Cupriavidus taiwanensis LMG 19424: one gene and its partner. The protein of the gene in region 1 interacts with the protein of each later gene in a pairwise test. Links are inferred from orthologs where the notes say so. Each region holds a gene or a part of one and is shown on either strand. Other genes may lie near its edges.

The links.
Region 2: the proteins of uvrA (region 1) and uvrB interact in binary tests that used the Escherichia coli proteins (3 or more experiments, as listed by UniProt). The link is inferred for Cupriavidus taiwanensis LMG 19424 from one-to-one orthologs.

What each region holds. Positions count from the first base shown.
Region 1 is NC_010528.1:336,947-352,681, forward strand. What follows is about bases 6,368-9,823. They hold uvrA (excinuclease ABC subunit UvrA), read right to left. Parts: upstream 9,433-9,823; coding sequence 6,568-9,432; downstream 6,368-6,567. Other genes in these bases: RALTA_RS01675 (histidine phosphatase family protein), read left to right, coding at 6,368-6,540; RALTA_RS01685 (MFS transporter), read left to right, coding at 9,661-9,823. Outside these bases: RALTA_RS01640 (cation:proton antiporter domain-containing protein), read left to right, coding at 1-955; RALTA_RS01645 (ribbon-helix-helix domain-containing protein), read right to left, coding at 1,003-1,377; RALTA_RS01650 (DJ-1/PfpI family protein), read right to left, coding at 1,477-2,055; RALTA_RS01655 (adenine phosphoribosyltransferase), read left to right, coding at 2,250-2,822; RALTA_RS01660 (LysE family translocator), read left to right, coding at 2,863-3,474; RALTA_RS01665 (Na/Pi cotransporter family protein), read left to right, coding at 3,657-5,336; RALTA_RS01670 (adenosine-specific kinase), read right to left, coding at 5,346-5,831; more of RALTA_RS01675, read left to right, coding at 5,947-6,367; more of RALTA_RS01685, read left to right, coding at 9,824-10,911; RALTA_RS01690 (single-stranded DNA-binding protein), read left to right, coding at 11,114-11,650; RALTA_RS01695 (porin), read left to right, coding at 11,914-12,960; RALTA_RS01700 (Bug family tripartite tricarboxylate transporter substrate binding protein), read left to right, coding at 12,997-13,968; RALTA_RS01705 (BMP family ABC transporter substrate-binding protein), read left to right, coding at 13,965-14,915; RALTA_RS01710 (GGDEF domain-containing protein), read right to left, coding at 14,933-15,735. UniProt on the Escherichia coli protein: The UvrABC repair system catalyzes the recognition and processing of DNA lesions. UvrA is an ATPase and a DNA-binding protein. A damage recognition complex composed of 2 UvrA and 2 UvrB subunits scans DNA for abnormalities.
Region 2 is NC_010528.1:1,154,070-1,169,266, forward strand. Bases 8,919-11,836 are described here. They hold uvrB (excinuclease ABC subunit UvrB), read left to right. Parts: upstream 8,919-9,294; coding sequence 9,295-11,379; downstream 11,380-11,836. Other genes in these bases: RALTA_RS05400 (amino acid aminotransferase), read right to left, coding at 8,919-9,122; RALTA_RS05410 (hypothetical protein), read left to right, coding at 11,489-11,710; RALTA_RS05415 (hypothetical protein), read left to right, coding at 11,750-11,836. In the rest of the region: RALTA_RS05360 (Coq4 family protein), read right to left, coding at 1-609; RALTA_RS05365 (alpha/beta fold hydrolase), read right to left, coding at 626-1,609; RALTA_RS05370 (flavin-containing monooxygenase), read right to left, coding at 1,606-3,165; RALTA_RS05375 (TetR/AcrR family transcriptional regulator), read left to right, coding at 3,252-3,917; nth (endonuclease III), read right to left, coding at 3,886-4,530; electron transport complex subunit RsxB, read right to left, coding at 4,527-5,348; RALTA_RS05390 (TetR family transcriptional regulator), read left to right, coding at 5,658-6,293; RALTA_RS05395 (polyhydroxyalkanoate depolymerase), read right to left, coding at 6,348-7,616; more of RALTA_RS05400, read right to left, coding at 7,926-8,918; more of RALTA_RS05415, read left to right, coding at 11,837-11,992; RALTA_RS05420 (low molecular weight protein-tyrosine-phosphatase), read left to right, coding at 12,077-12,565; RALTA_RS05425 (site-specific recombinase), read left to right, coding at 12,651-14,747; Fe-S cluster assembly transcriptional regulator IscR, read left to right, coding at 14,877-15,197. UniProt on the Escherichia coli protein: The UvrABC repair system catalyzes the recognition and processing of DNA lesions. A damage recognition complex composed of 2 UvrA and 2 UvrB subunits scans DNA for abnormalities.

The DNA of each region.
Region 1 (15,735 bases):
CGTGCTGCTCAACCAGATCGACGGGCTGAACCTGGTCGACCCGGTGCTGATCCAGGTGATCCTGGCGTCGATGCTGCTGTCGATGCTGGCGGCGCCATTCCTGATCCAGTACAGCGACGCCATCGTGCTGCGCTTCGCCGCCAACGAATGGCTGATGCAGTCGCTGAACATGACCCGCATCGCCGCGCAAAGCCTGCAGACCGAGAAGCACGCCATCATCTGCGGCTTCGGCCGCAGCGGGCAGAACCTGGCGCACATGCTGGAGCGCGAGGGCATCAACTACGTGGCGCTGGACCTGGACCCGGACCGCGTGCGCGAGGCCGCCGCGGCCGGCGACACCGTGGTCTATGGCGACGCCGGCCGGCGCGAGGCGCTGATCGCCGCCGGCATCCACCGCGCCGCCGCCCTGATCGTTACCTATGCCAACACCCCGTCGGCGCTGAAGGTGCTGCACCATGTGCAGGAGCTGGCGCCGGCGCTGCCGGTGATCGTGCGCACGGTCGACGATTCCGAACTGGACACGCTGCAGAAGGCCGGCGCCACCGAGGTGGTGCCGGAGATCATCGAGGGCAGCCTGATGCTGGCCTCGCACGCGCTGGTGCTGCTGGGGGTGCCGATGCGGCGCGTGGTGCGCGGCGTGCAGCAGGCGCGCGACGCGCGCTACAGCCTGCTGCGCGGCTATTTCCACGGGCGCGACGACGAAGAGGACATGGTCGAGCGCGACTCGGTGCGGCTGCACTCGGTGTCGCTCGGGCCGCAATCCACCGCGGTGGGCAGGCGCCTGGGCGTGCTGGGGCTGGAGCGCATCGGGGTCGAGGTGACCGCGGTGCGCCGGCGCGGCATCCGCGCCTTCGACCCGCAGCCCGAGACCGTGCTGGAGCCCGGCGATATCGTCGTGCTGCGCGGCCCGCCCGAGGCGCTGGAGGCCGCGGAGACGCGCATCCTGAACGGCTGAGCACTCAAACGCGAGGGGGCGCGCCGCCGCCCCGGGGGGCACGGCGTTCAGTGCGGCCGCGGCTCGACCCAGGATTCCGGCAGGTTGTCGAGCACCGCGCGCGCATCCAGCGAGCGGATTGGCACGTCGCGATCGGCAGGGATGCGGCCCTCGCCCTGCAGCATCAGGTAGCGCAGGCAGCACACCCGCAGGAACGACGAGAAATTGCCGGCCACGGCTTCGCTGCCGCGGTGTTCGGTCAGTTCGTCGTGCAGCCGCGTGATCAACTGGTTGACGGTCATGCCGTCGCGCTGCGCCAGTTCTTCGAGCACTTCCCAGAACAGGCTTTCCAGCCGGATGCTGGTGGCTGCGCCATGCAGGCGCAGCGAGCGCGACTGGCTCTGGTAAGACGCCGGATTGGCGCGGATAAAGATCTCACACATCAAGGGCTCCCTGGCGGGCGGCGCGGCCGGCGGGACGTGCATGGCCCGCCGGGTCGGCAAGCCATGCATCGCGCGTGGGGGCGCCGCGTGCGGAAAGCACTAATGTACGACCCGCGTGCCCAGCACCGCAAGAAACTGCGCCAGCCAGGCCGGGTGCGCGGGCCAGGCCGGGGCGGTGACGAGGTTGCCATCGGTGTGGGCCTGGTCGACCGGGATCTCGGCATAGGTGCCGCCAGCCAGCTTCACCTCCGGCGCGCAGGCCGGGTAGGCCGAGCAGGTCTTGCCTTCCAGCACGCCGGCGGCGGCCAGCAGCTGGGCGCCGTGGCACACCGCGGCAATCGGCTTGCCGGCCTGGGCGAAGTGCCGCACGATCTCCAGCACACGCGCGTTCAGGCGCAGGTATTCGGGGGCGCGCCCGCCGGGGATGACCAGCGCGTCGTAGCTGGCCGGATCGATCTCGGCAAAGGTGGCGTTGAGGGTGAAGTTGTGGCCGCGCTTCTCGCTGTAGGTCTGGTCGCCCTCGAAATCGTGGATCGCGGTGGCGCACGCGTCGCCCGCCCGCTTGTCGGGGCACACCGCGTGGACGGCGTGGCCGACCATCTGCAGCGCCTGGAATGGCACCATGGTTTCGTAGTCCTCGGCGTAGTCGCCCACCAGCATCAGAATCTTTTTCGCCATCGTGGTCTCCTGTATGGTTACGGGTGTCCGGCGGGTGCCGGACGCGGCAGGCCGGCGCGGCAGCCCGTGCGGCCGGCAGGGCCATTGTGCTGGGCGTCCCGGTGGCGCGGGTGGTAACTGGCTACCGCGCCCGCCGCATGCCGCTGCCACCGCTTTCTGACCGGCGCGCCGCGCGCCCATCTCCCCTAACCGCCATGGCAGATTCCATCATCCAGTCCCCCGACCTCGGCGACGTCACCGGCTACCTGCGCGAGCGCATCCGGACCGTGCCGGACTGGCCCCAGCCCGGGGTGATGTTTCGCGACATCACGCCGCTGCTGCAGGATCCCAAGACCCTGCGCGTGCTGATCGACGTCTTCGTGCACCGCTATATGGACGCGCAGCTGGACCTGGTCGCCGGCATCGACGCGCGCGGCTTTATTCTGGGCGCGATCGTGGCGTACGAGCTGAACCTGGGCTTCGTGCCGATCCGCAAGAAGGGCAAGCTGCCGTTCCAGACCGTGGCCGAGGAATACGAGCTCGAATACGGCAGCGCCACCGTCGAGATCCACGCCGACGCCTGCAAGACCGGCGACCGCGTGCTGCTGGTCGACGACCTGATCGCCACCGGCGGCACCATGATGGCCGGGCGCAAGCTGCTCGAGCGCCTGGGCGCGACGGTGGTGGAGGGCGCCGCCATCGTCGACCTGCCCGAGCTGGGCGGATCGAAGCTGCTGCATGGCGCAGGGCTGCCGCTGTTTACCGTGTGCAAGTTCGAGGGGCACTGAGCGATGCGGGCCACCACGGAGATCCACCAAAGGAGGGTGCATGCCTGACCTGCTGCTGTTCTTGCTGACCTCGGTCGCCGTGACCGTGGCCCCGGGGCCCGACAACCTGCAGGTGCTGGCGCGCGGCATGGCGCAGGGGCGGCGCGCCGGGCTGGTGGCGGCGCTGGGCTTTTCGGTCGGATGCCTGTTCCATACCGTGATTGCCGCGGTCGGGCTGGCCGCGGTGCTGCGTTCTTCGCCGCTGGCCTTCCAACTGATCAAGTACGCCGGCGCGGCCTATCTGATCTGGATCGGCATCCAGGCGCTGCGTGCGAAGGGCGGGCTGGCGCAGGGCGGCGCGGTCGAGGCCGTGCCGCTCGCGCGCGTATTCCGCCAGAGCGTGCTGGGCAACATGCTGAACCCCAAGGTGACGCTGTTCTTCCTGGTGTTCCTGCCTCAGTTCGTGCGGGCCGATGCGGCCCATCCGGGCTTGCAGTTCCTGCTGCTGGGCGTGGTCTTCATGCTGCAGACCGCGGTGGTGTTCTCGCTGTTCGGCCTGTGCGCGGGCTGGCTGGGCGCCTGGCTGCGCCGCCGGCCGGCCACCGGGCGCTGGCTGGACCGTGCCGCCGGGGCCATCTTTGTCGGGCTCGGGATCAAGGTGGCGCTGCCCTGATCCGGGCCGATGGCAAGCCGGCGACCTGTGCGGCCGCATGGCGGTGTTGTCCGCCGCCCGCAGCGCGAGCCCATGCCGTTGCCGGTACCGGGGGCCGGGCGCATAATGAGCCCTTGACAACGACATGATGACCGGGCGGAGCCTCCATTCAGTATTCGGCACCGGTCACGCAAAGGCGCACCATGGGCGTACTCCTTCACCTGTTATCGGGCGTTGCCCTGCTCGTCTGGGGCACCAACATCGTCAAGGTCGGCATCCTGCGCGTCTACGGCGCCAACTTGCGCCATGTGCTGTCGACAAGCGTCTCCAACCGCTTCACCGCCTTCCTTGCCGGCCTGGGCGTCACCGGTCTGGTCCAGAGCAGCAACGCCACCGCGGTCATCGTCAGTTCCTTCGTCGGCCAGGGCCTGATCGCCGTGGCGCCGGCACTGGCGATCATGCTGGGCGCCAACGTGGGCACCGCGCTGATGGTGCAGGTGTTCTCGCTGGACCTGTCGTGGCTGTCGCCGCTGCTGATCTTCGTCGGCGTGATCTGCCACCTGACCTGGAAGGGCAGCAAGCCCGGCCACGTCGGCCGCGTACTGATCGGCCTGGGCCTGATCACGCTGGCGCTGGAACTGATCTCGATCGCGACCCGCCCGGTGGTGCAGGCCGCCGGCGTCAAGGTGCTGTTTGCCTCGCTGACCGGCGATGCGGGGCTGGACATGCTGGTCGGCGCGTTCCTGACCATCCTGTGCTATTCGAGCCTGGCGGTGGTGCTGTTCTGCGGCGCGCTGGCCTCCGCCGGCGTGGTGTCGATCCACGTGGCGCTGGCGCTGGTGCTGGGGGCCAACCTGGGCTCGGGCGTCTCGGCGCTGCTGACAACCTCGGGCAACAACCAGCCGGGCAAGCGCGTGACGCTGGGCAACCTGCTGTCGCGCCTGCTGGGCTGCCTGATCGCGCTGCCGCTGCTGGGCCAGGCCGAGGAACTGCTTGCGCTGGTCGACCATGAGCCGCAACGGCTGATCGTCAATTTCCACCTGCTGTTCAACGTCGCGCTGGCGGTGCTGCTGCTCGGCGCCACGGCGCCGCTGGCGCGCCTGTGCGAAAAGGTGCTGCCCGGGCGCAATACCGGCGACAGCCAGGTCACGCCGCGCCATCTGGACCCGGCCGCGCTATCGACGCCCACGCTGGCGCTGTCCAATGCCGCGCGCGAGGTGCTGCGCATCGGCGACCGCGTCGAGCAGATGCTCGACAACATGCTGCGCGTGATGCGCACCAACGATGCCAAGCTGGCCACGGCGACCTGCCGCATCGACAACGAGGTCGACGACCTCTACACCGCGATCAAGCTCTACCTGACCCGCATCAGCCTGGAAGCGCTGGACGAGCGCGACGGCCAGCGCTGGACCGAGATCATCTCGCTGACCATCAACCTGGAGCATGCCGGCGATATCATCGAGCGCATCCTGCTCGATACCAAGGACAAGAAGATCGCCCACAACCTGATGTTCTCCGAGGCCGGCATGCAGGAGATCGCCGAGATGCACGCGCGCCTGGTCGCCAACCTGCGGCTGGGTTTGTCGGTCTTTCTCAACGGCGACCTCAAGAGCGCACAGGCGCTGATGGCGGAGAAGGCCAACTTCCGCGAGCTGGAGCGCAAGTACGCGCGCACCCATCTGCAGCGCGTGGCAGTGCAGACCGCGGAAAGCGTCGAGACCAGCTCGCTGCACCTGGACGTGATCAGCGAGCTGAAGCGGCTGAATTCGCTGTTCTGCGCGACGGCCTATCCGGTGCTGGAGCAGGCCGGCGTACTGAACCGCAGCCGGATGAAGGAAGACGATGTGGCGCCGGTCACCAGCGTGCAGGCGGCGCAGCACTGAGCGGCACGGCTACAGCTTGTAGCCGAACTTGCGCAGCAGCGCCTTGCGCTCGGCCACATCCGCCTCGGTCTCGATCCCCAGCGGCGAGGCGCCGTCGATCACACCCACCACGCCGCGCCCGGCATCGGTCTGCGCGACAATCACCTGCGTCGGGTTGGCGGTCGCGCAGTAGATCCGGCACACCTCCGGCACCGCGCGCACCGCGCCCAGCACGTTCACCGGGAAGAAGCCGTCGCCCAGGAAGATCAGGAAGCTGTGCCCCGCGCCGATGGCGCGTGCATTCTCGCAGGCCATGTCGATCAGTGGCTCGTCGGTGCCCGACCAGCGCACCAGGCGCTTGCCCGACGCTTCGCAGAACGCCAGCCCGAAGCGGATGCCGGGCACCGTGCCGACCAGCGCCTCATGCAGGTCTTCAACGGTCTTGATGAAATGCGACTGGCCAAAGATGAAGTTGGTGGCTTCCGGCTTGGTGACCGGTACGACCGTCAGTTCCATGGCGTAGCTCCCGTGGCGATGTGTGTCGCCGTCCGCTTCATGGTAGGGCGCGAGGTAGCGAAAGCAAGCCGGCACCTGCTATACCGGACGAGTTGGCCCACCACCGGAGCCGCACATGCCCGCCTTTTTCAGATGGCTTGCCGTGCTTGCCATCGCCCCGACGCTTGCCGCCGCACAGGTCGCTCCGGCATCACAGCACGAGGTCGCGCTGACCGAACTGCGGCACCCCAATGTCGTGGTGGTATTGCGCCATGCCAGCGCGCCGGGCGTGGGCGATCCGCCGGGGTTCCGGCTGGCGGATTGCGCCACCCAGCGGAACCTCGACGCACGCGGGCGCGAGCAGGCGGCGCGGCTGGGCGCGAGCTGGAAGGCGGCCGGCTTCCGGCCGACGCAGGTGTGGAGCAGCGCCTGGTGCCGCTGCCAGGACACGGCGCGGCTGATCGGGCTGGGACCGGTGCAGGTGCAGCCGCTGCTCAATTCATTCTTCGGCGGGGATGCGCAGCGCCGCGACGCGCAGGTCGCGCAGCTGTCGCGGCTGATCGACGGTCTAGACCCGCGTGGCGGTCCCTACCTGATGGTCACGCACCAGGTGGTGATCACCGCGCTGACCGGGCACGGTGCCGACAGCGGTGGCGGCGTGGTCATCGAGTTGCCGCACGGTGGTGCGGCGCGGCGCACGCGGGTGTTGCCGGCGGCCGGGCTGGACTGAGCCGCGGCCCGGCGGGCAGTGCGCGCGTTACGCGCGCTTGAGCAGCGGCGCCAGATACTTGCCCGTAAAGCTCGCCTTGCTCTTCGCCACCGCCTCCGGCGTGCCGCGCGCGATGACCTGGCCGCCGCCGGCGCCGCCTTCGGGCCCCATGTCGATCAGCCAGTCGGCGGTCTTGATGACGTCCAGGTTGTGCTCGATGATGACGACGGTATTGCCCTGGTCGCGCAGCTTGTGGATGACCTTGAGCAGCAGCTCGATGTCGTGGAAGTGCAGGCCCGTGGTGGGCTCGTCCAGGATATAGAGCGTGCGCCCGGTGTCGCGCTTGGACAGCTCCAGCGACAGCTTGACGCGCTGCGCCTCGCCGCCCGACAGCGTGGTCGCCGACTGTCCCAGCCGGATATAGCCCAGGCCCACGTCGAGCAGCGTCTGCAGCTTGCGCCGTACCACGGGCACCGCGCTGAAGAACTCGTGCGCCTGCTCGACGGTCAGGTCGAGCACCTCGGAGATGTTCTTGCCCTTGTACAGCACCTCCAGCGTCTCGCGGTTGTAGCGCTTGCCGTGGCAGACGTCGCAGGGCACGTACACGTCGGGCAGGAAGTGCATCTCGACCTTGAGCACGCCGTCGCCCTGGCATGACTCGCAGCGCCCGCCCTTGACGTTGAACGAGAAGCGGCCCGGGTCGTAGCCGCGTTCCTTGGCCGACGGCACGCCGGCGAACAGTTCGCGGATCGGCGTGAACAGGCCGGTGTAGGTGGCCGGATTCGAGCGCGGGGTGCGGCCGATCGGGCTCTGGTCGACGTTGATGACCTTGTCGAAATGCTCCAGCCCCTCGATGCGGTCGTGCTGTGCGGGCTCCGGAGTCGAGCCGTACAGGTGGCGCGCCACCGCGTGGTAAAGCGTGTCGTTGATCAGCGTCGACTTGCCCGAGCCGGACACGCCGGTGATGCAGGTCAGCAGGCCCACCGGCACTTCGGCGGTGACGTTGCGCAGGTTGTTGCCGCTGGCATTGACGATGCGCAGCAGCCGCTCGTCGTCGGGCGCGGTGCGCTGCTTCGGCACTTCGATGCGGCGCTGGCCGGACAGGTATTGCCCGGTCAGTGAAGCCGGCGACGCCTCGATCTGCCGCGGCGTGCCCTCGGCCACGATCATGCCGCCGTGCACGCCCGCGCCCGGGCCGATATCGACCACGTAGTCGCACGCGCGGATCATGTCCTCGTCATGCTCGACCACCAGCACCGAGTTGCCGATGTCGCGCAGGTGCTTGAGCGTGCCGATCAGCCGGTCGTTGTCGCGCTGGTGCAGGCCGATCGAGGGCTCGTCCAGCACGTACATCACGCCGGTCAGGCCCGAGCCGATCTGCGACGCCAGCCGGATGCGCTGGGCCTCGCCGCCCGACAGCGTATCGGCGCTGCGCTCCAGCGACAGGTAGTCCAGCCCCACGTTGTTGAGGAAGTTCAGCCGCGCGGTAATCTCCTTGACGATCTTGTCGGCGATCTCGCGCTTGGCGCCGTGCATGTCCAGCGTCAGGAAGTAAGTCAGCGCATCGCGCAGCGGCCAGCCGTTGATCTCGAAGATCGCACGCGCCTGCTCGCCCTCGCCCAGCTTGACGTGGCGGGCCTCGGTGCGCAGCCGCGTGCCGTGGCAGGCCGGGCAGGGCTGGTTGTTCTGGTACTTGGCCAGTTCCTCGCGCACGGCAACGGAATCGGTCTCGCGGTAGCGGCGTTCCAGGTTGGGAATGATCCCTTCGAACACATGCTCGCGCACCGTGGCGCGGCCGCGCTCGTTGATATAGGTGAACGGGATTTCCTGCTCGCCCGAGCCGTGCAGCACCACCTGCTGCACCGTTTCGGGCAGGTCCTCGAACGCGGTGTCGGTGTCGAAGTCGTAGTACGCCGCCAGGCTTTGCAGCATCTGGAAGTAGAACTGGTTGCGGCGGTCCCAGCCCTTGATTGCGCCCGACGCCAGAGACAGGTTGGGAAACGCCACCACCCGCTTGGGATCGAAGAACGTGATCTGGCCCAGTCCGTCGCAGCTTGGGCAAGCGCCCATCGGGTTGTTGAACGAGAACAGCCGCGGCTCCAGCTCCTGCAGCGAATACGAGCAGATCGGGCAGGCAAAGCGCGAGCTGAAGGTGTGCTCCTTGCCGCTGTCCATCTCCAGCGCCAGCGCGCGGCCATCGGCCAGGCGCAGCGCGGTTTCGAACGATTCGGCCAGGCGCTGCTTGATGTCGGCGCGCACCTTCACGCGGTCGACCACCACGTCGATGCTGTGCTTCTCGGTCTTCTTCAGCTTGGGCAGCTGGTCGACCTCGTAGACCTTGGCCTCGGCCTCGTGCGCGGTGCCGCCGCCCGAGCGGATGCGGAAACGCACGAAGCCTTGCGCCTGCATGCTGTCGAACAGGTCCGAGTGCTCGCCCTTGCGGTCGACCACCACCGGCGCCAGGATCATCAGCCTGGTGTCTTCCGGCAGCGCCAGCGCCGCGTCCACCATCTGCGACACGCTCTGCGCCTGCAGCGGCAGGTTGTGGTCGGGGCAGTAGGGGGTGCCGGCGCGCGCGTACAGCAGGCGCAGGTAGTCGTGGATCTCGGTGACGGTGCCGACGGTGGAGCGCGGGTTGTGGCTGGTGGCCTTCTGCTCGATCGAGATCGCCGGCGACAGCCCCTCGATCAGGTCGACGTCCGGCTTTTCCATCAGCTGCAGGAACTGCCGGGCGTAGGCGGAGAGCGACTCGACGTAGCGGCGCTGGCCCTCGGCATAGAGCGTGTCGAAGGCCAGCGAGGACTTGCCCGAGCCGGACAGCCCTGTAATCACGATCAGCCGATTGCGCGGCAGGTCGAGATTGATGTTCTTGAGGTTGTGGGTACGCGCCCCACGGATCTTGATTTCTTCCATATGCCGAAAAGTCGTCGCCAGGCAGGCCGCCCCGGCCGGAATGCGCGCCCGGGCGCACCTCCTGGGGGTTACCGGCATGGCCAGGTGACCCGGGAAGCGCGAAGGAGCAAACCTGTTAATATACCCAACTTCGGTTTCCGGGGTTGTCCGGCCACCAGCGGACCCAGGACCCTTGCCGCCCCGGCGGCAATCAGCGCGACCCCGAATCCACACGATCCCACGATCGCAATGCCGTCGATCCCTTCTTCTTCCCCGGAAACGGGTGCCGCCGACGCATCCCAGGCCCCCGCGCGCGAACGCATGACGCGCGCCGAACTGCGTGCCGCGGTCTCGCTGGCCAGCATCTTTGCGCTGCGCATGCTGGGCCTGTTCCTGATCCTGCCGGTCTTCGCCGAATACGCGCGGACCCTGGCCGATGGGCAGGACGCCCAGCGCGTGGGCCTGGCCATGGGCATCTACGGCCTGATGCAGGCCTTCCTTCATATCCCGCTGGGCTGGCTGTCCGACCGCGTCGGGCGCAAGCCGGTGATGGTCGGCGGCCTGCTGCTGTTTATCGCGGGCGGCCTGGTCGCCGCGTTTTCCGACACGCTGTCCGGCATCATCGCCGGGCGCGCGTTGCAGGGCATGGGCGCGATCTCGGCCGCCATCACCGCCTGCATCGCCGACCTGACCCGCGAGCGCCATCGCACCAAGGCCATGGCGATGGTGGGCGGCAGCATCGGGCTGACCTTTGCGCTGTCGCTGGTGATTGCCTCGCCGCTGCTGCACAGCATCGGCATGTCCGGCATTTTCGGGCTGATGTCGGTGCTGGGGCTGGTCGCCATCGGCGTGACCGTGTTCCTGGTACCGACCCCGCCGCCGCCACACCCGGTGCGGCTGCCGTTCCGCAAGGTACTGCTCAATGGCGACCTGGCGCGGCTGAACGTCGGCGTGCTGGCGCTGCACGCGTCGCAGGTGGCGATGTTCATGGTGGTGCCGGCGATGCTGGCCGATGCCGGCATGCCGCTGGACCAGCACTGGAAGGTCTACCTGCCGGTGGTGCTGGTGTCCTTCGTGCTGATGCTCGGGCCGATGATGGCGGCCGAGCGCTACGGGCGCGTGCGCCCGGTGCTGCTGGGCGCGGTCGCGCTGATGACCGCGGTGCAGCTGCTGTTCGCCGCGGTGCACGGGCTGTGGGCGATCGTCGGCGTCTTGCTGCTGTTCTTCGTTGCCTTCAATGTGCTCGAAGCAATGCAGCCGTCGCTGGTGTCACGCTACGCCGCGGCCGCGCGCGGCGCGGCGCTCGGCGTCTACAACACCACGCAGGCCCTGGGCCTGTTCCTGGGCGGTGCCGCCGGCGGCTGGCTGCTCGAGCACGAGGGCCGCAGCGCCGTGTTCGTGGGCTGCGCGGCGGTGCTGTTGCTGTGGCTTATAATCGCCTGGAGCATGAAGGCGCCGCCGGCGCGCGGACAGGAAGCCGTACCGGCCACCGCGGCCTGAGCCGGCGCCGGTTTCGCATCATTTCGTAAAGCATTCGGGCCGGAAAGAGGCCTAGCATCATCGCGCCACCCGGCATTCTGGCGGGGGCGCGATGTTCGTTTACGTCGCGGCACGATCGCGTCAAACTACACCCGCTTTACTTTCATCGTCATCGTATTGCCACGCTTTTCAACACCGCGCGTGGCTTTTGGAGAACATTCACATGGCATCGGTCAACAAAGTCATTCTCGTCGGCAACCTCGGCGCAGACCCGGAAACGCGCTACATGCCCAGCGGCGACGCCGTCACCAACCTGCGCCTGGCGACCACCGACCGCTACAAGGACAAGCAGTCCGGCGAGATGAAGGAAGCCACCGAATGGCACCGCGTGGCGATGTTCGGCAAGCTGGCAGAGATTGCTGCCCAGTACCTGCGCAAGGGTTCGTCGGTCTATATCGAGGGCCGCATCCGCACCCGCAAGTGGCAGGACCAGTCCGGCCAGGACAAGTACTCCACCGAGATCGTTGCCGATCAGATGCAGATGCTGGGTTCGCGCCAGGGCGGCGGCGGCGGCGGTGGCGATGAAGGCGGCTACGGCGGCGGCGGCGGCGGCGGTTACAGCCGCGAGTCGTCGGGCGGCGGCTATGGCGGCGGCCGTGGTGCCCAGGGCGGCGGCGGCCAGCAGGGCGGCGCGGCACGCCGTCCGCAGCAGCCGGCCTCGAATGGCTTCGAGGATATGGACGACGATATTCCGTTCTGAGTATCGCGACATTAGCTCGCCAGCATTGCCATCGAACCCCCGCGCTGCGGGGGTTCTGCTTTTTGGAGCCGACGCATGCAAGCGTGCCATGCGGCCAGCTTCATTCAGGTCCGTCTCGCTGCGCTGAACCCACACAAACCGCATGACCTCATGCGCACACATTCGTATGCGCTGCATCGGGCAAGCCCTATATTTTGCGTTCTTATTTTGTATGCAAAATGGAGGTGCCCGTGAGGGTGTGGAATGCAGGACGCGGCTACGCCATGCCCGTGGCAATGGCCGGCATGGTGGCAGGCATGGCTTGCGGGGTCACCGGTCCGGTGCGCGCACAGCCGGCGGCGTCGGTTTCGGTCTATGGACTGATCGACACCATGGTGCGGTACTCGGACAATAACCGCGGGGACGAGCGCCTGGCCGAACTGAGCGAGGGCTACTTCAGCGGCTCGCGCTGGGGCATGCGCGGCACCGAGGCGCTGGGCGGGGGATGGGCGGCGCTGTTCACCCTGGAAAGCGGCTTCGATCTTGCCAGCGGCAACTCGCTGCAGGGGACGGCGATCTCCAACTACGGACAAGTCGGCACGCAGGGCGCGGGCCGCTTGTTCGGCCGGCAGTCGTACCTGGGCGTCGAGCACCAGGCGTGGGGCAAGCTGACCTTCGGCCGCCAGTTCACCACAGCCTACGATGCCACATTCCGCTTCCAGCCCTATGGCCATCCCAACCTGGATGCGGTGGCCATCCTGAACGGCTACACCGGTCCGCGGCAGGACAACATGGTCAAGTACGCGGGCAGGCTGGGCGCGTTGTCGGCGGCCGCGCACTACACCTTCGGCGAAGCGCCTGGTGACGCGAGGGCCGGCAGCAGCCGGGGCCTGGCGCTGGCCTGGACCACGGCGCGGATCGACGTCGGGGCGCTGCTGCAGCGTACCGATGCGCTGCCGACCGCGGAGGCGCGCACGATCTGGGGCATCGGCGGCAGCAGCCAGCTTGGCCGCGTCAAGCTGGCGCTGGGGTACCTGGATCATCGCTACCGCCTCGCCCCGACCCGCAACCATGTGCTGACCGGCGGCGCCACCCTGCAGGCGACGCCCGCGCTGGCGCTGTCGCTCGCCGCGGGCTATGACCGGCAGACCGCGGCCAGCGGCCATCGGCTGATGCTGACCGGCGTGGCCGAGTACGCGCTGTCCCGGCGCACCAGCGTCTACGCCGAAGCCGACTTCAACCGCATCAGCGGGGCCTATGCCTTGCCCGCCTTCATGGGCGTGCGCGGCAACAAGTTCGGCGGCGGTGTCGGCCTGCGCCATCGCTTGTAAGACGGAGGGCGCATCGTGGTTTCCAGAAGACAATGCATGGCACGCCTGCTGGCACTGCCCGCGCTCCCTGCGCTGGCCGCGATGCCGGCGCAGGCGGAGCGCGGCGCGGCATGGCCGCGGCATCCGGTGCGGCTGGTGGTGACGTTCCCGCCCGGCGGGTCCAGCGACATCGTCGCGCGCCTGCTGGCGCCGCTGCTGCAGGAGCGGCTGGGACAGCCGTTCGTGACGGACAACCGCCCGGGAGCGGGGTCCACCATCGGTGCCGCGGCCGTCGCCGCCGCGCCGAACGATGGCTACACGCTGCTGATGTCGAACTCGGCGGCGCTGAGCATCTCGCCGTTCCTGCTCAGGCGGCCCAGCTACGATCCCGTGCACAGCTTTACCCACGTGCATTACATCGGCGCGGTGCCGATGGTGTTCGCGGTGCACCCCTCGGTTCCCGCGCGCAGCCTGGCGGAACTGGCAGCGTGGATCCGCGCGCAGCGCGATCCGGTGCCGTTCGGCAGCGGCGGCGCGGCGTCGGTGGCGCATATCGTCGGTGAACTGTTCGCGCAACAGGCGGGGCTGAAGCTGACCCATGTGCCCTACAAGGGCGCGGGGCCCATGCGCACCGACCTGCTCGGCGGGCAGATCCCGTTCGCGGTGGATGCGTTGCCGCAGAACCTGCCGTTCCTGCAATCCGGCGACCTGCGCCTGCTCGCAGTGACCTCGGCCCGGCGGGTGCCGCAGGCGCCGCGGCTGCCCACCGTGGGGCAAGCGGGCTATCCCGGCCTGGTGGCCGAAAACTTTGTCGGCGTCTCGGCGCCGGCCAATCTTCCCGAGGACATCGTGCAACGCTTGCATCAGTCACTGCAGGGCATCCTGCAACAACCCGCCGTGCGCGGCCACCTGGAGGCCCAGGGCTTCGTGCTGGCCGAGCGCCGGCCCGAGGCCTTCGCCGCCTATGTGCGGCAGCAGGTGCAGGCATGGGGGCCGGTAGTTGCGGCCACCGGGGCGACGCTGTCATGAGCGCGCGCATCCAGGTGGTGCTGTTCGGGCCGGAGGGACGCGGCAGCTTCAACGAAGCCGGACATGCCGGCGCCGTGCGGGCGCGGGACGCCGGCCATGACGTGGCCGTGGCATGGATTGCCGACCCGGACCCGCAGGCGCGCGCCGCGGCCCTGCTGGCATTGTGCGAAAGCGAACCGGACCTGGTCGTGGCCCACGGCGGCCAGGGCGACTATCCGGTTGCCGTGGCCGCGGCGCGCCATCCGCTGCGCCGCTTCGTGGTCACGCAAGGCAGCGTGCTGTGCGCCAACACCGCGAGCTACGCCGTGCTGCAGGAACAGTCCGCGTTCCTTGCCGGCGTGCTGGCCGCGACGGATTCACGCACCGGGGTGGTGGCGCACCTGTCCGGCGAGAAGGTGCGTCCCGGCCTGAAGGGCCGCGCGGCGTTCCTCCATGGCGTGCGCAGCACCATGCCAGGTGCGACGGCGCTGACCACCTTCTGCGGCAACCAGCATGATCCCGAACTCGCCAGCCGCGCGGTCACCGCGCAGGCCCGGGCGGGTGCCGATATCGTCTTTGCGATGATCGACGGCGGCCGCGACGGCGCCATCGCCGCCTGCCGTGCCAGCGGCATCCGCCAGATCGGCAACGTGCTGGACTGGACGCGCCGGCATCCGGAGGTGTTCCTGGCTTCGGCCGTGGCCGATAGCGGCTTGTGCGTCGAGCACGCGATCGCGGATTTTGCGCGTGACCGGATCGCATGGGGGGCGGCGCGCGAGTTCGGACTCGAGACGCCGGCCGCGGTGCGGCTGGCGCTGGGCCGCGATGTCAGCCAGGCCGCGCGCGTGGCGCTCGACCACTGGAGCCAGCGGCTGCTCGACGGCAGCGTGGCCGTGGAAGAAGACTATGCCGGCCCCGAGTTCGAGACCGGCACGCCAGCGTCCGCCCAGGCATCGCAGTACCGGTAGGCCGCCGCTCACAGGCTTCAGACCAGTGCCGGCACACCGGCCTCGCGCTCCCACTCGACGCAGTTCCGGCCGTTGTTCTTGGCCGCGTACAGCACGTTGTCCGCGCGCATCAGCAATGCTTCCAGATCTTCGCCGGGCCGCAGCGTGGCCACGCCAAAACTGGCGGTCACGTTGCCCATGCCGGGCAGCACGTCCATGCTGGTCTGCTCCAGCGTCTGGCGCAGCCGCTCGGCCAGCTGCAGCGCCGCCTCGTGCGGGGTGTCGGGCAACAGCACGACGAATTCCTCGCCGCCCAGGCGCGCGGCGATATCGCGACGGCGGATGCCCGCGGCGATGATGCGGCCGACCTGCGTCAGCACCGCATCGCCCGCGCTGTGGCCGTAGTTGTCGTTGATGAACTTGAAGTAGTCCAGGTCGCACAGCAGCACGCTGAGCTTCTCGCCCGGGCGCGGCGGGATCTGGCGCGCCGCCAGGGCTTCGAGGCTGCGGCGCGTGTGCAGCTGGGTCAGCGGGTCGGTATCGCGTTCATGGCGCAGGTCGTCGATCACGTCCTGCGCGGTCGCCGCCAGCAGCGCCAGCCCGAGCGCCAGCAGCAGCAAGGCCAGCGTGGCCTGCAGCCACAGCCAGCAGGGAGTGGGGAGCAGCGCGGCGGCATCGTGCGCGGTGCCCGGCGCCAGCGCCAGCAGCGTGCGCGGCAGGAACTGCAGCGCAAACACCACGAACACCCAGAGCAGCACCCGGTCCACTGTGCGGCCGGTGCGCAGCGGTGCCAGCGACGCCACCCCCGGCAGCAGGATCAGCGCAACGCCGACGTTCAGAA
Region 2 (15,197 bases), 820 kb from region 1 along the record:
CAGCAGCCAGCGGGCGCGGCGGCCCAGCCGGTAGCCCTCCAGCACGGCGCGTGCGAAGGCGAGGTTGCCGGTGACGCGCAGGCTCTTCAGCGACGCGGCGATGGCGATGAGGGCCCAGCCCTTGCCGCCGGTCTGCGCATAGCTGAACGCGACCAGCGCGGCTTCGCCGAGGCTTTCGTCGGCGCGGTAGCCGGTGAGCACATGCCAGATATCGTGGATGTCGCGCGTGCGCCGGCCGAACCACAGGTAGGCGTCCTCGAGCACCGGCTCCTGGTCGAGGTTCGACACCTTGGCCAGCCCGTCCGCGCTGTATCCGGTCTGTTCCAGGAACGCGCGATAGGCCGCGCCGACCGTGCCCGGCGCGAACCCGGCCACGTAAGCCGGATCGGACAAGCGTTCGGCCAGCTCGATGCGCTGGTAGACCATGCGGCGCCCGTCGTGCGTGGCCAGCAGGCGGCGGAAGTTGCGCGGCATCGACGGGCCGTTGAGCGCGCGCATGATGCGGAACACCTGCTCGGTGTCGTTGCCGTCCGCCATCAGCTTGCGCACTGCGCGGAACGCGGCGAAGAGATCTTGCTTGTAGGGGTTCGAACCCGTCGTGGTGGCCATGGGCGCTCTCCTGGGATCAAGCGAACTGTGCCGCCCGCGGCGCGGTGCCCTGCATCCGCGCCGCGGCGGTGCGCACGAAATCGACACTAGTGGCGATAGCGGTCACCGGCAGCATGTGGCCGCCGCTGACCAGGGTCAGCGTGGCGCCCGGCACCTTGGCCACCAGCGCCTCGCCATGCTCGGCGAAGTCGAGGATGCGGTCCTCGCGGCCGTACAGCACGCTCACGGGCACGCGCAGGGCGCCGTAGTCGCGCAGCAGGTCCGGCAGGCTGCGGGCGGCGCCGAGCAGGTCTTCGGAGGCCGCCAGGAAGTGGCGCGGGCGCAAGGCCAGCAGGCCGCCGCCGCGGGTCGGGAAGTCGTCCGGCACCGGGTCGGGGCCGAACACGATGTCCATGACTTCGGCGCGATGGCGGATCGACATCGGCACCACCAGGGTCCAGGCCATCAGCCGGCGCTGCCACGCGCGCGGCACGGCCATGGCCTTGAACACCGGCGAGATCGTAGTGGGCGGGTGAGTCAGCGGCGCGATCAGCGCCAGTCCGCCGACGCGCTCCGAATGGCGGATCGCCAGCGCCAGCGCGATGGCGCCGCCCAGCGAATGGCCCACCACCAGCGGACGTTCCAGGCCCAGCTTGTCGCACAGCGCGGCGAGCGCGTCGGCCTGCGCGGGCAGGTCGGCGGGGCTGCCTGGCATGCGCGTGGAATGGCCGGCGCCGGGGCGGTCGACGGCGACGACGCGGAAGCTCTCTGCCAGCGGCGCGATCATGCCGTAGCCGAAGTTCTCGAGCTGGCCCGACAGGCCATGCACCAGCAGCAGCGCCGGGCCTTGCCCGCGCTCCACCACATGCAGCCGCGCGCCGGGCACGTCGACAAAGCGGCCCGACGGCGGCATCGCCGCTTCGATGCGGCGGGCGGTACGCCAGGTGTACAGCCATAGCGCGGCGCCGGACAGCAGGATCAGGGCCGTCAACACGGCCAGGCTGGCCAGGATGACCGTCATGGCTGCACCTCGCTGGCGGCCACCGCCGTGTTGCCCCCCGTGGCGTCCTGGTGGCTGCGCGGCCCCCGCGGCGCCGGCACGGCGGCCGGCGGGGCGCCGAACTGGAGTACGCCATCGGCGATGCGGCCATGCCGGATCGTCAGCAGGTCCTTCAGGTAGTTCTGGTGCACGCGCCACGGCTTGCGGTCGCCCTGCCGTGGCAGCACGCCCGCGGCACGCTGCACATAGCCCGAGGTGAAATCCAGAAACGGCGTGGGCTGCACCGCGGCGGGCGCGCGCGGCACGGCGATGCGGTGGCCGTGGCGGTCCATGTGGCGCAGCAGGCGGCACACGTACTCGGCCGTCAGGTCCGCCTTGAGCGTCCACGAGGCGTTGGTGTAGCCGAAGGCCAGCACCAGGTTGGGCACGTCGCTGAGCATCATGCCCTTGTAGGCCAGGCAATCGGCGGGGCGGCGCGGCTGGCCGTCGACGGTGAGCGCCATGTCGCCCAGCATGTTCAGCTTGAGCCCGGTGGCCGTCACCACGATATCCGCGTCCAGCGACTTGCCGCTGGCGAGCTCGATGCCGTTTTCGGTGAAGCGTTTGATGGTGTCGGTGACCACCGAGGCGCGGCCCTCGCGCAGGGCGCGGAACAGGTCGCCGTCGGGTACCAGGCACAGGCGCTGGTCCCAGGGGTTGTAGCGCGGCGTGAAATGCGTCGCCACGTCGAAGCCCGCCGGCAACTGCGCCGCGGCCATGCCGACCAGGCGTGCCTTGACGCGTTCCGGCCGGCGCCGCGCCAGCTGGAAGAAGGTCATGCCGAGCAGCACGTTCTTCCAGCGCGTGGCGGTGTAGGCCAGCCGTTCGGGCAGCACGCGGCGCAGGGTGCGCGCGATGGCGTCCTCGCCTGGGCGCGTCACGATATACGTGGGCGAGCGCTGCAGCATGGTCACGTGCGCCGCGCTGGCGGCCATCGCCGGCACCAGCGTGACCGCGGTGGCGCCGCTGCCGATCACCACCACGCGCTTGCCGGCGTAGTCGAGCGACTCGTCCCAGAACTGCGGGTGCACGATGCGGCCGCGAAAGCGGTCCTCGCCGTCGAACGCGGGACGGTGGCCCTCGGCATAGCTGTAGTAGCCGGCGCACACATAGAGCAGGCGTGCGCGCAATCGCAGCCGGCTGCCGTCAGTGCTGCGTTCGGCTTCGACGGTCCAGCAAGCGTCGGCGCTGTCCCACGCCGCGCCGACCACGCGGTGGCCGAAGCGGATATGGCGCGTGATGCCGGTTTCTTCAGCGGTCTCGCGGATATAGGCGCGGATCGAGGGGCCGTCGGCGATCGCCCTGGCGCCGCGCCAGGGCTTGAAGCGGTAGCCCAGCGTGTACATGTCCGAATCCGAGCGGATGCCCGGGTAGCGGAACAGGTCCCAGGTGCCGCCGATGGCGTCGCGCGCCTCGAGGATGGCGTAGCGCTTGCCCGGACAGCGCCGTTGCAGCTGGCGCGCTGCACCGATGCCGGACAGGCCGGCGCCGACGATCAGCACATCGAGAACTGCGTCATCGGAACTGGCTTCACGCATGGGAGGCATCCGGTCGAGTGACACTTCTGACAACATAGGTTGTCAGAAGCGATCCCGCAAGTTTTCTGACAATAGGGAATGTCATAATGGCGCGCATGACCCCCGAGCTGACTCCCGCGCGCCGCTATCGCGGCGCCGAAGCCGAAGAGCGCCGCGCTCAGCGCCGCGCGCAACTGATCGCCGCGGCCGTGCAGGTCTATGGCGAGCGCGGTTACCAGAACGCCACGGTCAAGGCCGTGTGCGAGGCCGCTGGCCTGACCGAACGCTATTTCTACGAGTCATTCACCAACAGCGAGGCCTTGCTGCTGGCATCGTTTCAAACGGTGACCCATCGCCTGCTGCACACCTTGGCGCAGGCGGGCGAGGCGGCCGGCAACGACGGCCCGCAACGGGCGCTGGCGATGCTGCGGGCCTATTTCGGCGCACTGCAGCGCGAACCGCGTTCGGCGCGGGTGTTTCTGGTAGAGATCCGCGGTGTCAGCAAGCTGGTCGACGGCGCGCTGGCCGACTCGCTGGACGAGTTTGGCGGCCTGCTCGCGCAAGCGCTGCTGCCGCCAGGGCGCCAGCATGACCCGCTGCTGACGGCAGGCGTGGCGGGCGGGGTGGTCCATCTTGCCGTGCGCTGGATCCGCCACGGTTACACCCCCGATGTCGACGTCGTGGCGCGCACCGCGTTGCAGCTGGCGATGGTGCTGGCGCACGAGCCCGGGGAGGTAGCGGCTACAGCTGCGGTGCCGGGGTTTTCTCCCTGAACTCGCACAGCGGTTCGATGGCGCAATGCCAGCATTCCGGCTTGCGCGCCTTGCACACGTAGCGCCCGTGCAGGATCAGCCAGTGATGGGCGTCGTGCAGGAATTCATGCGGTACGCACTTGAGCAGCTTCTGCTCGACGATGTCGACGTTCTTGCCCGGCGCCAGGCCGGTGCGGTTCGAGACGCGGAAGATATGCGTGTCGACCGCGATGGTGGGCTGGCCGAACGCGGTGTTGAGCACCACGTTGGCGGTCTTGCGGCCCACGCCCGGCAGCGCTTCCAGCGCTTCGCGCTGCGCCGGCACCTTGCCGCCATGGCGCTCGACCAGGATGCGGCAGGTCTCGATCACATGCTTGGCCTTGGTCTTGTAGAGGCCGATGGTCTTGATGTATTCGCTCAGGCCAGCTTCGCCCAGCTCCAGCATCTGCCGCGGGGTATGCGCGACCGGGAACAGCCGGCGCGTGGCCTTGTTCACGCCAACGTCGGTGGCCTGCGCCGACAGCAGCACGGCGATCAGCAGCTCGAACGGCGAGCTGTACTCCAGTTCGGTGGCCGGGGCCGGGTTGACTTCGCGCAGTGTCTCGAAGATGGCACGGCACTTGGCAGCGTTCATGGTTCTTGTTTCCGGTCGGTAGCCGGGTCCTGGCCAGTATTGGGATCGTCCTGCCCCGGCGTCAGCCCGGCGCGCGCGCGCCGCGCATCGGCGGCGTCGATCTGGGCCTGCACCGCGGCCGACACGTTCTCGGTATTGCGCGGCCGCGCGGCCTGCTGCTTCTGCCGCGCCCGTTCGATCGCGGCCTGGATGATGGCGCGCTTGCGTTCCTGCGCGGCGCGCTCGGCATCGTTCTCGGGCGCTTCGGCCTGAACCGCGGCAAGCTTGGCGGCGGCCTTGGCGGCGAGGCGTGCGTCGTTTTCTTCGCGCTCGCGCACCAGCCGCGCCGTGCGCGCCAGGTAGCGTGCCTGCGCGGCATCGGCCTGCGCCTGCGACCACGCGTCCCAGCCGGTGCGCGTGCCGGTAACCGGCACCATGTCGATGCAGTCGACCGGGCAGGGCGGCACGCACAGGTCGCAGCCGGTGCACAGGTCGGGGATCACGGTATGCATCTGCTTGGCGGCGCCGGCGATGGCGTCGACCGGGCAGGCCTGGATGCAGAGCGTGCAGCCGATGCACAGGCTCTCGTCGATGCGGGCGACGGCGCGCGGCTGCTCGGTGCCGCGTTCGGGATCGAGCGGCAGGGGCTCGGTGCCCAGCAACGCGGCCAGGCGCTCGATACCTTGCGCGCCGCCCGGCGGGCAACGGTTGCAGGCGGCCTCGCCGCTGGCCATGGCTTCGGCGTAGGGGCGGCAGCCGCTGAAGCCGCACTTGGTGCACTGGGTCTGTGGCAGCAGCGCCTCGATACGGTCGGCGAGGGACTTGACGGCGGGATTCACGACAACGGACAGCAATCTAGGGGACAAGAGCGGATCAAAAAGCCGCGCCAGCGCGGCGCCGGCCACCGGCAGAGCGCCAAATTTGCGCGGTGCTGTGAGCGGTTGGCGACATAACGGCGGCCCTTACGGGGCGGACAATGTGCTGGCGGCCCCGGCGGCACCGGAGTCTCTGCGGACCCTGCGGTTTTCGCGCCGCAAGGATTATCCCCGATTTCGCCGGCGGACAGAAACGGCGATGATGCGCGTCGCGCGGCCGGATTGCCGCATTCCGGCCTGTGCCATAATCCGCGCAACGATCAACCACACTCCATGTCAACAGAGCCCAAGACCAAACGCGACCCGGAAGGGACGCGCCGACGCATCCTCGCTGCGGCCACCGAGGAATTCGCCAAGGGTGGTCTGGCCGGCGCCCGCGTCGACCAGATTGCCCGGCGCGCGGAGACCAACGAGCGCATGCTGTATTACTACTACGGCAGCAAGGAGGGCCTGTTCCTGGCGGTGCTGGAGAAGCAATACGCTAACTTCCGCGCCGCCGAAGAGCAATTGCACCTGGTCGACGAAGACCCGGTCGAGGGCGTACGCACGCTGGCCCGCTTCGTCTGGGACTGGTACTACGAGCATCCCGAGTTCATCCGCCTCGTCAACAGCGAAAACCTGCACGAGGCACGGCACCTGAAGAAATCCGCGCAGCTGCAGCAGTTGATCAATCCGGTGGTCGACGTGCTCGCCGACGTGATCCGGCGCGGCCAGCAGCAGGGACTGTTCCGCGACCAGATCGACGTGCCGCAGTTCTACCTGACCATTTCCGCGCTCGGCTACTACGTGCTGTCGAACCGTTACACCATCAGCGCCGTGATCGGCCGCGACGTGGCATCGCAGCAGGAGCACGAGCGCTTTGCCGAACTGCACACGGACATGCTGCTGAGCTACCTGAAGAAGCCATGAGCCGCCGGCAACGCTGCCCAGACAGAAACGCCCGCTTGCGCGGGCGTTTGTCTTTTACTTGCTGGCCACGGCCGCCGGGGCCTGGTGGTATTTGCGGATAAAGTCGCGCAGCTGCGGGTAGATGTCCTCGCGCCAGCGCCGGCCCGAGAAGATCCCGTAGTGGCCGCAACGCACGGCATTGAGGTGCTGCTTGCGGTTTTTCGGGATGCCGGCGCACAGGTCGTGCGCCGCGGCGGTCTGGCCCGCGCCGGAGATGTCGTCCAGCTCGCCCTCGATCGTCATCAGCGCCGTGCTCTTGATGTCCTGCGGACGCACCGGCTTGCCGTCGATCTCCCAGGTGCCGTTGGCCAGGCGGAATTCCTGGAACACCTCGCGGATGGTGTCCAGGTAGTACTCGGCGGCCATGTCGAGCACCGCGTTGTACTCGTCGTAGAAGCGCACGTGCGCCTCGGCGTCGTCGGCATCGCCCTCGACCAGGCTCAGGTAGTAGTCATAGTGCGAGGACAGGTGCCGGTCCGGGTTCATCGCGACAAAGCCGGCGTGCTGCAGGAAGCCCGGGTAGACGCGGCGGCCGTGGCCGGGATAGTTGGCCGGCACGGTGTAGATGACGTTGTTCTCGAACCACTCGTAGGACTTGTTGGTCGCCAGCGAGTTGACCGCGGTCGGGCTTTTGCGCGCATCGATCGGGCCGCCCATCATGGTCATGGTGCGCGGCGTCTTCTCGCCGGCGGACGCCATCAGCGAAATGGCGGCCAGCACCGGCACCGTGGGCTGGCATACCGAGATCACATGCAGGTTCTCGGCGCCGATATGACGGATGAATTCCTGGATGTAGTAGATGTAGTCCGACAGGTGGAAGGCGCCTTCCTCGACCGGCACCATGCGGGCGTCGATCCAGTCGGTGACGTAGACCTTGTGGTCCTGCAGCAGCGTGCGCACGGTGTCGCGCAGCAGCGTGGCATGGTGGCCCGACAGCGGCGCGGCCACCAGCACCACGGGCTCGTCCTTGAGCAGCTTGATGGTCTCGGGATCGTCGGCATAGCGCTTGAAGCGCAGCAGCTTGCAGAAGGGCTTTTCCAGCACGGTCTGCTCGACGATGGGAATGTCGCGCCCGTTGGAGCGCACCGAGCGGATGTCGAACGCCGGTTTTTCGTATTCCTTGCCGAGCCGGTACAGCAGTTCGTAGCCGGCGGCCAGGCGCGGAGCGCCAGGTACCAGCGACATCGGGCTGAGGGGATTGGTGAAGGTCTTGGCGGTCGCCTGGGCCCACGCGGTCAGCGGGTGCAGGATCGAGCGCTGGAACTCATGCAGTTGATAGAGCATGCCGTTTCTGCCTGGTCTTACTGAGAATGCGTACCACCAAGTAACAATGTACTGACAATACACCATGGATCGTGTGGCGCCGATTATGCCTGAATCGAACGACCGTGCTAACGATCTTGCTTTGCAGCATATACCTTAAAGTACTTCCGTATGCGTGGAACACAATAAGGCATTGGCCTGATTTTTCGGTGACAACGTCCTACAACTTCGCAAACAAATGCAAAAAGCGGCCGAAGCCGCTTTTTTTCTTATGTTTTGTGATGCCTACGCCAGTTGCCGTCCGTTGCGGCGCGGCAACTCATCGTGGCGTTACATCACGGCCGCGATCGCGTCGACCACCGCATCGATGTTGCGGCTGTTCAGCGCCGCCACGCAGATGCGGCCGGTGCTGACGGCGTAGATGCCGTGCTCGTTGCGCAGGCGGTCCACCTGGGCCGAGGTCAGGCCCGAATACGAGAACATGCCGCGCTGGGCCTTGACGAAGGAGAAGTCGCCCGGCACGCCCTTGGCGGCCAGCTTGTCCACCAGCGCGTGGCGCATCAGCTTGATGCGGTCGCGCATTTCGGCCAGTTCTTCTTCCCACATGGCGCGCAGTTCCGGGCTGTTCAGCACGGTCGCGACCACGGTGCCGCCGTGGGTCGGCGGGTTGGAATAGTTGGTGCGGATCACGCGCTTGACCTGCGACATCACGCGTTGCGATTCTTCCTTGCTGGTGGTGACGATGGACAGCGCGCCGACGCGCTCGCCATACAGCGAGAAGCTCTTCGAGAACGAGCTCGACACGAAGAACGGCAGGCCCGAGTCGGCGAACAGGCGCACCGCGGCGCCATCGGCGTCGATGCCGTCGGCGAAGCCCTGGTAGGCCATGTCGAGGAACGGGATCAGGTTGCGTTCCTTGACCAGGTCCACCACCTGCTTCCACTGCTCGGGCGACAGGTCGACGCCGGTCGGGTTGTGGCAGCAGGCGTGCAGCACGACGATGGTGTTGGCCGGGAACGACTGCAGCGATGCCACCATGCCGGCGAAGTTCAGGCCGTGGCTGGGGGCGTCGTAGTAGGCGTAGTTGACCACCGGGAAGCCGGCGGATTCGAACAGGGCGCGGTGGTTTTCCCAGCTCGGGTCGCTGATGGCGACCTTGGCGTCCGGGTACAGGCGCTTCAGGAAGTCGGCGCCGATCTTCAGTGCGCCGGTGCCGCCAAGTGCCTGGGCCGTCACCACGCGGCCTTCCGTGATCAGCGGCGATTCCTTGCCGAACAGCAGCGTCTGCACCGCCTGGTCATAGGCGGCGATGCCTTCGATCGGCAGGTAGCCACGCGGGGTGGCGGTGGTCAGACGGGCTTTTTCTGCCTCCTGGACGGCGCGCAGCAGCGGGATTTTCCCTTCGTCGGTGAAGTACACGCCGACGCCCAGGTTGACCTTGGTCGGGCGGGTGTCGGCATTGAAGGCTTCGTTGAGGCCCAGGATCGGGTCGCGCGGGGCCATCTCGACGGCAGAAAACAAACTCATTTGGAATCTCGTGGTCGGCTATGTGAAAAACGGAAGGCGTAGAATGCTCCGTACTGCGCTGGAGGCTGGCAGGCCCGGCCGCGCTCTTCTTGGCTTGAAGCGGGGGCTGACAACCCCAAGATTCTAGCGTAATCCGCCCGTTTTCCTCAGGTATTTCCCTAGTCACGCCCCTATGACGAACCTTGCCGAAGCCGCGCCGGCCCTGGACGAAGACAAATTCGTCACATTTCCGGATTCCCCGTTCCAGCTGTACCAGCCGTTCCCGCCCGCCGGCGACCAGCCGGAAGCGATCCGGCAGCTGGTGGAGGGGGTGGAAGACGGCCTGTCGTACCAGACCCTGCTGGGCGTGACGGGTTCGGGCAAGACCTTCACCATGGCCAACGTGATCGCCCGCCTCGGGCGCCCGGCCATCGTGTTCGCACCCAACAAGACGCTGGCGGCGCAGCTCTACGCCGAATTCCGCGAGTTCTTCCCGCGCAATGCGGTGGAGTACTTCGTCAGCTACTACGACTACTACCAGCCCGAGGCTTACGTTCCGCAACGCGACCTGTTTATCGAGAAGGACTCGTCGATCAACGAGCATATCGAGCAGATGCGGCTGTCGGCGACCAAGAGCCTGCTGGAGCGCCGCGACACCGTCATCGTGGCGACCGTGTCGGCGATCTATGGCATCGGCAACCCGACCGAATACCACCAGATGATCCTGACGCTGCGGGCCGGCGACAAGATCAGCCAGCGTGACGTGATCGCGCGCCTGATCGCGATGCAGTACACCCGCAACGAAACCGACTTCCAGCGCGGCACCTTTCGCGTGCGCGGCGACACCATCGACATCTTCCCGGCGGAACACGCCGAGATGGCGGTGCGGCTGGAGATGTTCGACGACGAAGTCGAGTCGCTGCATTTCTTCGACCCGCTCACGGGACGGGTGCGGCAGAAGATCCCGCGCTTCACGGTCTACCCGTCGAGCCACTACGTGACCCCGCGTGAAACGGTGCTGCGCGCGATCGAGGCGATCAAGGCCGAACTGCGCGAGCGTCTCGAGTTCTTCCACAAGGAAAACCGCCTGGTGGAAGCGCAGCGGCTGGAGCAGCGCACCCGCTTCGACCTCGAGATGCTGTCGGAGCTGGGCTTCTGCAAGGGCATCGAGAACTATTCGCGGCACCTCTCCGGCGCGCGTCCCGGTGATCCGCCGCCGACGCTGGTCGACTACCTGCCGCCCGACGCACTGATGTTCCTGGACGAGTCGCACGTGCTGATCGGGCAGCTCAACGGCATGTACAACGGCGACCGCGCGCGCAAGACCACGCTGGTGGAATACGGCTTCCGGCTGCCGTCGGCGCTGGACAACCGGCCGCTGAAGTTCGACGAGTTCGAGCGCAAGATGCGCCAGGTGATGTTCGTCACGGCCACGCCGGCACAGTTCGAACAGGAGCACGCCGGCCAGGTGGTGGAGCAGGTGGTCCGCCCGACCGGGCTGGTCGATCCGATCATCATGGTCCGCCCCGCGACCACGCAGGTGGATGACCTGCTGTCCGAGATCCATGCCAGGGTCGAGGCCGGCGAGCGCGTGCTGGTGACCACGCTGACCAAGCGCATGGCCGAGCAGCTGACCGAGTTCCTGACCGAGAACGGCGTCAAGGTGCGCTACCTGCACTCGGATATCGATACCGTCGAGCGCGTCGAGATCATCCGCGACCTGCGCCTGGGTACCTTCGACGTGCTGGTGGGCATCAACCTGCTGCGCGAGGGGCTGGACATTCCCGAGGTATCGCTGGTGGCGATCCTCGATGCGGACAAGGAAGGCTTCCTGCGGGCCGAGCGCTCGCTGATCCAGACCATCGGCCGCGCCGCGCGCAACGTCAACGGCACCGCGATCCTGTACGCGGACCGCATGACCGACTCGATGAAGAAGGCCATCGACGAGACCGAGCGCCGCCGCGCGAAACAGATCGCCTTCAACGAAGCCAACGGCATCACGCCGCGCGGCGTGGTCAAGCGCATCAAGGACATCATCGACGGCGTCTACAACGCCAGCGACGCCAAGGCCGAGCTACAGGCCGCGCAGGAGCAGGCCCGTTATGAGGACATGAGCGAGAAGCAGGTGTCCAGGGAAATCAAGCGGCTGGAGAAGCTCATGCTTGACCATGCCCGCAATCTGGAGTTCGAGCAGGCCGCGCAGGTGCGCGACCAGCTGGCCAAGCTGAAGGCGCAGGTGTTCGGCGCCAGCGGCGAGGGCGCGCTGCCGCCTGCCTGATACGCCGCAACGCCGGGCGCGCTTCGCCTATAGTGAAATCCTCGGCGGCACTGGCAGGAAGGGCCGGGCAGCGACGGGCCAGGCCAGGGACGACCCGGAAGGAGGCACGATGGAACGCCAGTTCGAGTATGGCGGCTACGCAGTGGTCGTCACCGCGGTTCCGAATACCACCGGCGGCTTTGCCGCGCAGATGCGCATCGCCGACGCCTTCGGCGAGCCGACCGGCCCGAGCTTCGAGGCCATCGCCGGCGACGCGCCCACCCCCGAAGCTGCCATTGCCCTGGCGGAGGCCGGCGCCATGCGCGCGATCGACGCGGGCGAGGTCAGCTAGCCCGCCAGCCGGGACCCCCATTTCCCGTGGAGAACCACAATGACCGACATCGGCGAATGGAAGAAGAAGGTCTATGAAACCCACGAAGTGCAAGTGCAGGTCAGGCAGCGCTCGCAGAGCGAATGGTCGTACACCGTGCGCGTCTGCCGTCCCGGCACCAACATCCGGGCCGCGGGCACGCTGACCGAGACCTCGCTCATTACCGACCACTACAAGTCGGCCGAGGCGGCGCTGGTGGCCGGGTTTGCGCACGGCGAGCGCCTGGCCAAGCAGCTCGCCTAGCGACCGGCGGCGGCAAGCGGGGAGGCGGCAAGGCGCCGCAGGTAGAATCGCGCCTGCCGTGCCATCTTGCCAAGCCTTGATCCGATGAAGCCATACGCCATCCTGATGTGTTGCATGGGGAATATCTGCCGTTCCCCCACGGCGGAGGGCGTGCTGCGCGCCAAGCTCGATGCCGCCGGACTGGCGGCGCTGGTTGAGCTGGATTCGGCGGGCACGCACGAATATCATCTCGGCCGCGCGCCCGATCCCCGTACCCAGCGCCATGCGCTGCAGCGCGGCTATGACCTGTCCGCGCTGCGCGCGCGCAAGGTCGGCGTGCCGGACTTCGACCGCTTCGACCTGATCCTGGCGATGGACCGCGAGAACCTTGCCGGCCTGCTGCGGCTGCGCCCGGATGCCGGCGACAAGGTGCGGCTGCTGATGAGCTTCGCCACCCGCCACGACGCCGACGAGGTGCCGGACCCGTATTACGGCGAAGGCGATGGCTTCGAGCGCGTGCTCGACTACATCGAAGATGCCTGCGACGGCCTGGTGGCCGAACTGCGCCAGCGCCTGCAGCCTCCGGCCGGCTGATCCAGCCAGCCTTCGCGCTGTCTTTCCCGGGCCCCGCCGTGGCGCGATGCGCCCGCGGCCGGCGGCCCGTACCCGACGAGAATCCATGCTTCGCAAACTGTTCCGCAAGTGGCGCGAGTCGCGCAATGCCAGCCTGCAGCTCGACGCCATCCTGGCCGCGGCCGATCCTGAGGCGCCGCTGGCCGAGCGCAACGGCTGGCTGATCGAACTGGCCTTCTGGATCCGCCGCGACGGCGGACTCGGCGCCGACGCTGACGGCGAGGAAGACGGCGCGCCGCGCCGCTATCCGGAGCACGTGCGGCTGCGCTACCTGCTGCAGGTGCTGGAGCGGCACCCGGACTGGGCCGCGCGCTTTGCCCGGACAGTGCGCAGCCTGCTGCGCGAGAACGATCCCACCGGCCTGTTCTGCGATACCGGCGTGGCCCAGCACCCCGGCTTTTTCAGCGAGATGGTGAGCCGGTTGCAAAGCCGCTTCCTGCCGCCGCCGCCGAACCGCAGCGACATGGCCGCGCTGTTCACGCTGGTGTTCGTCGGCGACGACGATGCCGACTGGGTCGAGGCCATCGACGATATGCTGATGGCCCGGCTGGCACGCGTGCTGGAGGCCGGCCACGCCGATGGCGCGGCGTCCGGCCTGGCGCGCTACCGCGAGGCGCTGGGACAGACGCTGGTCACCAGCATCGCGGTGCTGGTCAGCCAGGTGCGCGCCACCGGCCTGAGCCAGGCGATCCGCTCGCGGCTGGCGGGGCGTGTCGAGGACACGCCGTTCTTTCGCCTGGACGAGGCCATCCAGGCCCTGCGCGAGGACGGGCTGCGCCGCGACGACAGCAGCTTCGGGCATCGCCTGAACTACTTCCGCGCGCTGCTCGACGGCTGCCACGCGGCCGCGCGCCAGGTGTACGAAGACCTGGAGGAAAACGGCGTGTCGGTCGAGGTGGTGTTCCAGATCGAGCGCATGAAGGTGCAGCTCAGCCGCATCGAGCTGCTGCTGGCGGCGTGGGTCGAGCCCGGCCGGCGCGGCATGCCGGCGCACCTGGTGGCCGAGCTGATCCGCTCGACCCAGGCGCGGCGCAGCATTGCGCATCTGGCCGGGACCTCGTTCGCGCAGCTGGCGCGCAAGGTGGTGGAACGCTCGGCCGAGACCGGCGAGCACTACATCACGCGCGACCGCCGCGAATATGCCGAACTGGTGCGGGCCGCGGCCGGCGGCGGCCTGGTCTCGGTGGCCACGGTGTACCTGAAGTTCCTGATCTACGGGCTGCACCTGGACAAGTTCAGCGAGGGCGTACTGGCCTCGCTCAACTATGCCGGCAGCTTCCTCGCCATCCATTTCGCGCACTTCACGCTGGCGACCAAGCAGCCGGCCATGACCGGGCCCGCGCTGGCGCACCGGCTCGACGGCGCGGGGCGGCCGGAAGGGCGCGAGATCTTCGTCGACGACACCGTCGCCATGATCCGCTCCAACGCGGCCGCCATTGCCGGCAACCTGGCGGTGGTGTTTCCGGTGGCGCTGGGCGTCCAGTGGCTGGCGCATCGGCTGCTGGGCACCAACCTGATCACTCCGGCCAAGGCGATCGCCACCATCGAGTCCTTCTCGATCCTGGGGCCGACGCCGCTATACGCGGCCTTTACCGGCGTGCTGCTGTGGCTGTCCAGCCTGTTCGCGGGCTGGGCCGACAACTGGTTCGCGCTGCATCGCGTGCACGACGTGATGGCCTGCCACCGCCGCCTGCAATATGTGCTGGGCGCGCGCGGCGCCACCCGCATGGCGGACTTCTGGAAGCGCAACCTGTCGGGCATCGTCGCCAATGTGTCGCTGGGGCTGCTGCTGGGGCTGGGGCCCGAGATCCTGAGCTTTTTCGGCCCGCATATGGAAGTGCGCCATGTGACGCTGTCGACCGGGTCGGTCGGCGCGGCGATCGGCGTGCTGGGGTGGGATGCGCTGCGCATGCCGGCGCTGTGGCTGGCGGTCGCGGGCATTGCGCTGATGGGCATGCTGAATGTGGCGGTCAGCTTCGCGCTGGCGTTCAATATGGCGCTGCGGTCACGCAATCTGCGGCGGGTCGATCGCGCCGAGCTGAGCGCGGCCGTGCGGCGGCGCATCCTGAAACAGCCGCTGTCGCTGCTGGTACCGCCGCGCGTGGCGCCCGAGCGGGCGGCTGCAGGCGGGCGCCAGGCCTGAGGGGCAGGGTGGGTCGGGGTGGTGCGGTGCGGCAGGGGTAGTTGACTGAATTAGTCGGGTACCTTTATACTTGACGGAAACGATCAAGTATTAGCTTCACCCCCACGCTTCACCCCAGAGCCCTGCACCATGAGACTGACCACCAAAGGCCGCTTCGCGGTCACTGCCATGATCGACCTGGCCATGCGCCAGGACCAGGGACCGGTCACGCTCGCCGGCATCAGCCAGCGGCAGAAGATCTCGCTGTCGTACCTGGAGCAGCTGTTCGGCAAGCTGCGCCGGCACGAGATCGTCGAAAGCGTGCGCGGCCCGGGCGGCGGCTACAGTCTGGCGCGCAAGGCCGAGGACGTCACCGTGGCGGACATCATCATCGCCGTGGACGAGCCCCTGGATGCCACCCAGTGCGGCGGCAAGGGCAATTGTAACGGAGATGACGGCTCGGGGCGCTGC